DNA from 2 places in the Streptomyces sp. DSM 106670 genome. Region 1 is predicted to be linked to the other one. Evidence: riboswitches for the same ligand, from Rfam matches in the RefSeq annotation. Region 1 holds a riboswitch; the other holds the start of a gene.
What was found. Region 1 has a riboswitch for cyclic di-AMP ahead of ACSMXR_RS13710 (transglycosylase family protein). Riboswitches for the same ligand answer to the same signal wherever they lie in the genome.

Region 2: another riboswitch for cyclic di-AMP. It lies ahead of ACSMXR_RS32665 (M23 family metallopeptidase); the one in region 1 lies ahead of ACSMXR_RS13710 (transglycosylase family protein).

What each region holds. Positions count from the first base shown of each region.
Region 1 is NZ_CM147704.1:3,104,422-3,109,010, forward strand. It holds gene eno (phosphopyruvate hydratase) at 87-1,367, opposite strand; gene ACSMXR_RS13710 (transglycosylase family protein) at 1,702-2,406, opposite strand; cyclic di-AMP (ydaO/yuaA leader) riboswitch at 2,412-2,587, opposite strand; gene ACSMXR_RS13715 (transglycosylase family protein) at 2,880-3,896, opposite strand; gene ACSMXR_RS13720 (cytochrome P450 family protein) at 4,073-4,589, opposite strand, start outside.
Region 2 is NZ_CM147704.1:7,384,453-7,389,041, reverse strand. It holds gene ACSMXR_RS32675 (STM4011 family radical SAM protein) at 1-59, shown strand, start outside; gene ACSMXR_RS32670 (SGNH/GDSL hydrolase family protein) at 72-899, opposite strand; gene ACSMXR_RS32665 (M23 family metallopeptidase) at 1,061-2,017, opposite strand; cyclic di-AMP (ydaO/yuaA leader) riboswitch at 2,021-2,181, opposite strand; gene ACSMXR_RS32660 (tyrosine-protein phosphatase) at 2,625-3,437, shown strand; gene ACSMXR_RS32655 (DUF6126 family protein) at 3,457-3,630, opposite strand; gene ACSMXR_RS32650 (helix-turn-helix domain-containing protein) at 3,695-4,303, opposite strand; gene ACSMXR_RS32645 (aspartate aminotransferase family protein) at 4,370-4,589, opposite strand, start outside.

The sequences.
Region 1 (4,589 bases):
GCCTCCCCATCACATACGTCCGTCCCCGCACACGGTACGGGACCGGGTGCGGGGACGGGCGGAGGCTACCTGCTTGCGACTTCGGGTCAGCCCTTGAAGCGCGGGAAGGCGGAGCGGCCCGCGTACACCGCGGCGTCGTCGAGGATCTCCTCGATGCGCAGCAGCTGGTTGTACTTGGCGACGCGGTCCGAGCGGGCCGGGGCGCCGGTCTTGATCTGGCCGCAGTTCACGGCGACGGCGAGGTCGGCGATGGTGACGTCCTCGGTCTCGCCGGAGCGGTGCGACATCATGCACTTGAAGCCGTTGCGCTGGGCCAGCTCGACGGCGTCCAGGGTCTCGGTCAGCGAACCGATCTGGTTGACCTTCACGAGCAGGGCGTTGGCGGAGCCCTCCTCGATGCCGCGGGCCAGACGCTCGGGGTTGGTGACGAAGAGGTCGTCGCCGACGATCTGGACCTTGGAGCCGATGCGGTCGGTGATGACCTTCCAGCCGGCCCAGTCGTCCTCGTACAGCGGGTCCTCGATGGAGACCAGCGGGTACGCGGAGACGAGCTCCTCGTAGTACTCGGTCATCTCGGCGGCCGAGCGGGACTTGCCCTCGAACTCGTAGACGCCGTCCTTGTAGAACTCGGACGCGGCGACGTCGAGCGCGAGCGCCACGTCACGGCCCGGGACGTAGCCGGCCTCCGTGATGGCCTCGACGATGAGGTCCAGGGCGGCGCGGTTGGACTCCAGGTTCGGGGCGAAGCCGCCCTCGTCGCCGAGTCCGGTGGACAGGCCCTTGGTCTTGAGGACCTTCTTCAGCGTGTGGTAGATCTCCGCGCCCCAGCGCAGGGCCTCGGAGAAGGACTCGGCGCCGATCGGCGCGATCATGAACTCCTGGATGTCCACGTTGGAGTCGGCGTGCGAGCCGCCGTTCAGGATGTTCATCATCGGAACGGGCAGCAGGTGCGCGTTCGGGCCGCCGAGGTAGCGGAAGAGCGGCAGGTCGGACGCCTCGGATGCGGCGTGCGCGACGGCCAGCGAGACGCCGAGGATGGCGTTCGCGCCGAGCGAGGCCTTGTTCTCGGTGGCGTCCAGGTCGAACATCGCCTGGTCGATGAGGCGCTGCTCGGTGGCGTCGTACCCGACGAGCTCCGGGCCGATCTGCTCGATGACGGCGAGGACGGCCTTCTCGACGCCCTTGCCCTGGTAGCGGTTGGGGTCACCGTCGCGAAGCTCTACAGCCTCGAACGCACCGGTGGAGGCGCCGGACGGAACAGCAGCACGGCCCGTGCTGCCGTCGTCGAGGCCAACCTCGACCTCGACCGTGGGGTTGCCCCGGGAGTCGAGGATTTCCCTGGCTACGACGACGTCGATGGACGGCACGAGGCATCTCCTTCTGGGATCTGACACTGGTTGTGCAGGGTCACTGTGGCCTTGCGACCCGAGCCTATCCGGCCCGGCCGCGTCGGCCAGCCGACCGCCCGTCTCCTGGGACGAAAAAGGACCCAAGGACCTGCGTAACGGGACAAAACTCTAGATATCTACTGAGCAGTAACACGTGTTGCCGACAAGAGGTGAACGCAACCGCGCTCCCCTTCGGCCCCTCGCCGACGAAGAACCCGGCCCGGCGCGCTGGGGGGATGAGCGCGCCGGGCCGGGAAGCCGTGCGAGGAGAAGTGCCGCCGGACGCTTCCCCTCCGGGGAGGAGATACGGCGTTTACTTCAGGTGGAGCTGCTGACCCGGGAAGATCAGGTCGGCGTCCTCGACGATGTCGTCGTTGAGCTTGAAGAGCTTGCTCCAGCCGCCCTTGACGCCTTCCTTCTCGGCGATCTTGCTCAGGGTGTCGCCGGCCTTGACCTTGTACTCGCCGTCACCCTTCTTGACCTTCTCGCCGGTCGGGGTGGTGACGGTCTTCTTGCTCTCGGCCTTGGGGGCCTCGCGCTGCTCGGAGCGCGTGGTGGGCTGCTCGGCCTGACGCTGGGGCTGCGCCTGCTCGGGCTTGCTCTCGGACTGGCCGGAGCCGGTGTTCACGCCCGGGTCCACACCGTCGTTGGTGAGGCCGCCGGCGCCGGCGCAGGCCCAGGCGCCCGGGCCCTGCAGGTCGAGGAGCTTCTCGGCGGTGGCGATCTGCTGGTCCTTGGAGGCCAGGTCGGCGCGCGAGGCGTACTGCGTACCACCGGCGGCGGCCCAGCTGGACTGCGAGAACTGCAGTCCGCCGTAGTAGCCGTTGCCGGTGTTGATGGACCAGTTGCCGCCCGACTCGCACTGGGCGACGGCGTCCCAGGTCTCGACGGAGGCGGCGGACGCGTTGGTCGCGCCCATCAGCGGGACGGCGACGGCGGCACCGGTGACACCCGCGAGGGTGGCGATACGGGTGGCCTTGGACGGGCGGCGGTGCTTGCCCTTGCTGTTCAGCAGCATGGAACGAATCTCCTCACCGACGCCTACGAGGTGAGCTGTCGGGTTCGGGCTGATGAGTTGCCCGGCCGTGCGTCGTGCGCACGGCTTCACCCCTAGCCGGTCCCGTACATCCCCCGGAGGGGCTGTGCGGACCCGGCGGCTTACCTGGGTCCCCCGCTCCTGCCTACGGCGCTTTACGCGTCTGTTCCCTTCGACCGACGGCAGGATTCGGCGTGACGGTCGACGGGGCCCGCGGTGCGAGCGGCTCCGACCGTAAACACAGGCAACCCCGACATTCAAAGATGGACATAGGGCACAATCGGCCCGAACTCACCGCGACCGATGGGGCATTTCCGCAGGTCGGGGGCGATACGCGCGGACTGGCCGGGCGAGACGCGCCAGTTGAAGCAAAGAGACCCATGTCTCACTTCCGCAAAAGTGGACATAGGTCTCTGAACTGCCTGATTTTCCCGGGCGTTTTCGCCCGAATTGAATCAGTTGGCGGCAGGCACCTCGGCGCCTTCCGGCGCACCCTGGTCCCCGCCCTGCTCCGCGTCCTGACCCAGGCCCAGATCCAGGCTCTGGCCGGGCAGGATCAGGTCCGGGTCGGAGCCCAGGAGGTCCTTGTTGGTCTCGTACAGACCGGTCCAGCCGCCGGGAAGTTCCTGGGCGTCGGCGATGGCCCAGAGGTTGTCGCCGGGCTGCACCGTGTACGCACCGGCGCCCGCGGCGCCGCCGTCGCGCGCGTCGCCGTCACCGCGCGAGGCGTGCCGGCCGGACCCGCGGGGGCCGTCGTCCTGGCCGCCGTCGACCTCCTCGGGCGCGGGGGTGCCGCGGTGCTTGCCGCCCTTGCCGCTCTCGCCGGTCGAGGCGTCGGGGGCGCCGGAGGGGTCCGTGGCGTCGGGAGCCTCGGAGGACGGCGGGGTGGTGGGCGTCACCGAGGAGTCGGGGGTCTCGCTCCCCTCCCCTGTACCGTCGCTCTCCTTCTCACCCTTCTTCTCACCCTTGCCGGACTTGTCGGCCTCACCGGACTTGCCGGATTCATCCGCTTCGTCGGGGGCGTCCGCTTCGTCGGTCGGGGTGCTCGTCGGATCGGGGGTCGGCGAGGTGCCCGGGTCGACGCCCGGCAGGCTGCCGTCCACCGCGAGACCGGAGATCACCGCGCAGCTGGGCCACGCCTTCGGGCCCTGGTCGTCCAGGACCTTCTCGGCGACGGAGATCTGCTGCGACCGGCTGGCGAGGTCGGCGCGGGGCGCGAACGCCGTGCCGCCGTACGCCGACCAGGTCTCCTGGGAGAACTGGAGCCCGCCGTAGTAGCCGTTGCCGAGGTCGGCGCTCCACATGCCGCCGCTCTCGCACTCCGCGACCCGGTCCCAGGTGGAGGCCTCGGCCGCGTGCGCGCCGCTCGCGCCGAGCAGCGGGATGGCGATGGCCGATCCCGTCACACCTGCGGCGACGACGATGGCGGGTGCCTGGCGAGGGCGGCGGTGTCTGCCGTTCGCGGAGCCCATGGGTATGCCTTCCGTGCGACTGACAAGCGAGTGACCCGTGCGCCGCGCGGCAGGAACAGACGCCGGCAGCGACACACAAGTGACGCGTGAGCAACGAGCGACCGACGCGTCGAACCGTGAACCTAGCGGGACTCGAACGTGTGTCACAAGTCGATGCAGCGCAGATCACGTGAAAGTCACAGAGTTGACAGCGTGTCACTTTTTTCTGAGCGGCTGCCCGGCTCGAACTCGACGGGAAGCGTGCGCAGTCCACGCATGATGAGCCCGCCGCGCCAGCGCAAATCGCCAGGTTCTCCCGCAAGTCGCAGGTCAGGGAGGCGTCTCAACAGCGTGGCCAGCGCGGTCTGCCCCTCCAGCCGGGCCAGCGGCGCACCCAGGCAGTAGTGGATGCCGTGCCCGTATCCGAGGTGCTGATTGTCACGCCGTGCAAGGTCCAGCATGTCCGGATCCGCGAACCGCTCCGGGTCGCGGTCGGCCGCCGCGAGCACCACGAGTACGGGATCCCCGGCGGCGATCTCCGCGCCGCCCAGGGTCAGCGCCTCGGTGGCGTACCGCCAGGTCGCCATCTCGACCGGCCCGTCGAACCGGAGCAGTTCCTCCAGCCCGGTCGCCAGCAGCGCGCTCTCCCCGGCGTCCAGCGAGGCTTCCAGCCGGGCCCGCTGCTCGGGGTGGCGCAGCAGCGCGTAGGTCCCG
Region 2 (4,589 bases), 4.3 Mb from region 1:
CGGACGGGCTCGTGGTGCCGAACCCGTCCCGGCGCGCGCTGCCTCTGCTGGAGCCCTGAGCGACCCGGCCGCTACAGCGGCAGCAGGTCGGGGCGCTTCGCCTCGACGTGGTCGCCGGAGGACTCGCCGCGCAGCCGTCGCCCGATCCACGGCACCAGGTATTCGCGGGCCCACTGGATGTTGTCGCGCCGCTCGTCGAAGGGGCTGCGCTGGGCCTGCGGCGGCCACGGCTGGTCGGGGTCGGCGGGCACGTCGTGGCCGAGGACCTGGGCGGCGCGCAGGGCGACGCGGGTGTGGCCCTCGGGCGAGAGGTGCAGCCGGTCGGCGTCCCACGCGCGCCGGTCCTGGACCGAGCGCAGCGACCACAGGTCCAGCACGGGGCACTGGTAGCGGTCGGCGATGGCCCGCAGATGGACGTTGTACGTGGCGATCTTGCCGCGCATGTGGCGCAGCACCGGAACGCCGCGGGTGTCGAAGCCGGTGGTGACCATGACCGTGCCGACCGCGTTGCTCAGGTCGGCGACCGCCCGCTCGAAGCGCTCGGCGAGGTCGTCGGGGTCGGTGCCGGGCCGGATGATGTCGTTGCCGCCCGCGCAGAAGCTGACCAGGTCGGGGGCCAGTTCCTTGGCACGGGGGATCTGCTCCTCGACGATCTGGTCGAGGAGACGTCCTCGTACGGCGAGATTGGCGTAGCGGAAGTCCCCGTGCGAGGAGTCCTCGGGGCCGGCCTCCGTGTCGGGGGCCGGGAGCCGGTCGGCGAGGAGGACCGCGAAACGGTCCGCCCAGCCGAGATAGGTCCCGTCGGGGCCGGGGTCGCCGACGCCCTCGGTGAAACTGTCGCCAATCGCCGCGTACGACCCGATGATGTGCTGCTGGTTGTTTCTCGAATCGTCTGCCACAAGGACTTATCCTGCATCGTCCGATGTGACCTACGCGACCGTAATACGGGGTTGACGGGTGGTGAGATAGACCACCCGGTCAGGTTTTGGTAAAGCCGGAATAAAGAGAGGGGCGGTGCGCCGCCGCGCACCGCCCCTCGGATACTTCTGGCCGCGTCCGGTCAGACGGAGACGCCGTGCTGACGCAGGTACGCGATCGGGTCGACGTCCGAGCCGTAGCTCGGGCCGGTGCGGACCTCGAAGTGCAGGTGCGGGCCGGTGGAGTTGCCGGTGGAGCCGGAGAGGCCGATCTGCTGGCCGCCGGTGACGGTCTGGCCGACGGAGACGTTCAGCGAGGACTGGTGGGCGTACTGCGAGTACATGCCGTCCTCGTGCTGGATGACGACCTCGTTGCCGTAGGAGCCGCTGTTGCCGGCCGAGACCACGGTGCCCGGTCCGATGGCGAGGACGGGGGTGCCGGAGGCGGCCTGGAAGTCCGAGCCGGTGTGGTAGCCGCTGGACCAGCTGGCGCCGGAAGCGCGGTACTGGGTGGTGACGTTGGGGTTGGCCAGCGGGGCGGACCAGCCGGAGCCGGTGGCCTCGGAGGAGCCGGTCTGCGCGGAGTCGCCGGAGCCCTCGGAGTCGTCGGCGGAGATGGTGTCGCCCTTCGGGGCTTCCTTCGGCGCGTCCTTCGGGGCCGGAGCGGCCTTCTTCGGGGCGGCCTCGGGAGCGGCGGACTTCGCGGCCGGGGCGGAGCCCTTGGCGCCGAGGGTCAGCTTCATGCCCGGGTGGATCAGGCTGGGGTTGTCGCCGACGGTGGAGCGGTTGTCCTGGTACAGCTTCTCCCACCCGCCCTTGAGCCGGTGCTCGGCCGCGATCTTCGACAGGTAGTCGCCGGAGACGACGGAGTACGTCTTCGGGGCGGCCTTCGACGCGGCGGGGGCGGCCGACGGGGCGGTGTGCGCGGCGGCGACCGAGGCGGCGGCGGGCTTCGCGGCGGGAGCGGCCTGGTCGGCGGCGCTCGCGACGGTGGCGCCGATGAGCGGGAGGGCGAGTGCGGCGCCGCCGGTGCCCGCGACGAGGACGCCGCGGGAGATCGGGCCGGACTTCGGACGACGGTGCTTACCCTTTGCGGGCATGGGGAATTTCCTCTCCGGCGCCTGCGAGGTGAGCTGTCGGGTTCGGGCTGGAGATGCCCGGTCGCGTTGCGGCGACTTCACCCCGAGCCGGTCCGGATCGCTCCGGATCGGCGGCTTACCTGGTTCCCCCGCTCCTGCCACACGTGAGTGGGTGGGTGCGAATTCCGGGCGGCGGCAGGATTAGGCGGTCCGTCCGGATTGCGGCGACCGTAAACCGGTCAGGACGAGCGGAACAAGCCATCGGTTGCGCGCCGGAATCATCGATTCGATATCGCCCCGGATTTCCCGTCACACTCCGTGGATTACGGATCTTGGATTTCCGTACGGGCAACGGGAATACCCCCGGGCGCCCTCGCCACGGTCCGTCACGGATATGATCCCGCTCACCTCCGGAATCCCATCTCCCCCATTAGCGGGGCATGTTCTGCGAAATACACCAATACGGACATGCCGCCGAGAGCGCTCCTGACGCCGGGTCAGCCCGGCCTCGACGGCACCCCGCGACGGGGTGGCGACCGTGATGATTTTCTGTCGAATCGATGTCGTATCGTCACGGGAGCGCCCTCGCCGGCGAGCCGCGCCGACGCCAGAGATCCCAGGAGCCACCGTGACGCAGCAGGTGCCGCAGGTCCCGCCGACAGAGACCGTGCTGACCGGAGTCCGCAACTTCCGCGACGTGGGCGGGCTCCCCACCACGGACGGGCGGCGCACCGCCTTCGGACGGCTCTACCGCAGCGGCCACCTGGCGCACGCCACCGACGAGGACGCGGCCTTCCTCGGCGGGCTCGGACTGCACACGGTCTTCGACTTCCGGCACTCCGCCGACCACCGCCTCGACGGTTACGACATCGAGCTGCCCGGTGTCCGCAATGTCAGCATTCCGCTCTCCGACCCGGCCGACGGCGCGGAGTTCTGGCGGCTGGTGAGCGACGGGAACATCGAGCAGCTGCGCTCGGTCCTCGCGGACGGCAAGGGCGTCGACCGCATGATCCGGATGTACCGCGCGACGATCGAGGACCGCACCGCCGAGCACAGCCGGGTGCTGCACGCGCTGGCCGAGGACAGCGTCCCGGCCCTGATGCACTGCGCGGCGGGCAAGGACCGGGCCGGCCTCTCGATCGCGGTCGCCCTGCTGGCGGTCGGCGTGGAGGTGGAGGCGATCGAGGAGGACTACCTCAAGTCCAACGACCTCCACCGCCGCTACAACGTGAAGCGCTCCGACGCCTCCGCGGCCGGCATGTCGCCCGAGGTGCTGGAGCTGCTCGACCCGCTCTTCGGGGCGCGGCCGGCCTACCTCGCGGCGGCCTTCGCGACCATCGAGGAGAACTGGGGCACGACCGACCGCTACCTCACCGAGGGGCTGAAGATCTCCTCCGGGACCCGGGAGCGACTGCGCGAGCGCCTGCTCGACCAGGACTGACCCGGCCGGCCGCGGGCCGTCACTTGCTCCCGGCCACCACGAAGAGCAGGTAGAGGAAGGCCGCGATGACATGGCCCGCCACCAGATAGGCGAAGAGCCGGATGATGACGCCGCGCGGCATCCGCTTCTCCTGCGGGTCCTCGTCCTTGCGGCGTCCGGGGCCCAGCGGGTCGTAGTGTTCGGAATCGGACATGACGGTCCTCTCTGTCGGCCTCACGGCCGGTGGAGCGAAGGATGGAGCCGGCGGGGACGGCCGGTCAGCGCGCGTGGAGGGCGTTGCCGAGGCAGAGCTCGGCGGCGGGACTCTGCAGCAGGGTGTGGACGAAGAGCAGCTCCGCACCGCCGCGGTCGACGGCCGCGATCCGGTGCGGGGTGAGCGAGTCGAAGTGGGCACTGTCGCCGGGTTCGAGGTCGTGCACGGTGTCGCCGAGCCCGACCCGCAGCCGCCCCTCCATCACGTACAGCCACTCCTCGCCGGGATGGACCCGGACCAGGTCGCCCTGGGCCCCGTACGGAACACGTACCCGCAGGGCCTGCATCGCGCGGCCGGAGCCGCCCGCCTGCCGGTACATCCAGCCGTCCGCCTCCGCCCCCTCGAAGCCGCCGCCGCGGACGATCGCGTCCCGTTCGGGCGGCTGCTCGCCGAGGAGCTCGGAGACCGTCGTACCGTAGATACGGGCCAGCCCCAGCAGCATCGGCAGCGAGGGCTGTCGGCGGCCGGTCTCCAGCCGGGAGAGATGGGCCGGGGAGAGCCCGGCCCGCCGGGCGGCGGTCTCCAGGGTCAGACCACGGCTTCGGCGCAGGTCACGCAGTCGGGGTGCGACGCCGGGGAGCTCGTCCGGCACCCCTTCGTCCGGAGGGTTCATGGATCCATTGGGCCAGGATCTTTCCTCCGGGGCAAATAACTTGCCCCGGAGGCAAAGCGGCACCCGTCAGCGGTTGGCCACGGCCTGCTTGACCAGGGTGCGGCCGAAGTCCCACATCAGTCCGCCGCCGCTGTGCGCGTCGTCCATGACGGACGTGAACGCCGCCACGAAGCGGTCCACCTCCGCGTCCCCGATGACCAGCGGCGGAATCAGCTTGATCACTTCCAGGTGGTCGCCGGAGACCTGGGTGAGGATCCGGTGCTTCTGGAGCAGCGGCACCACGACC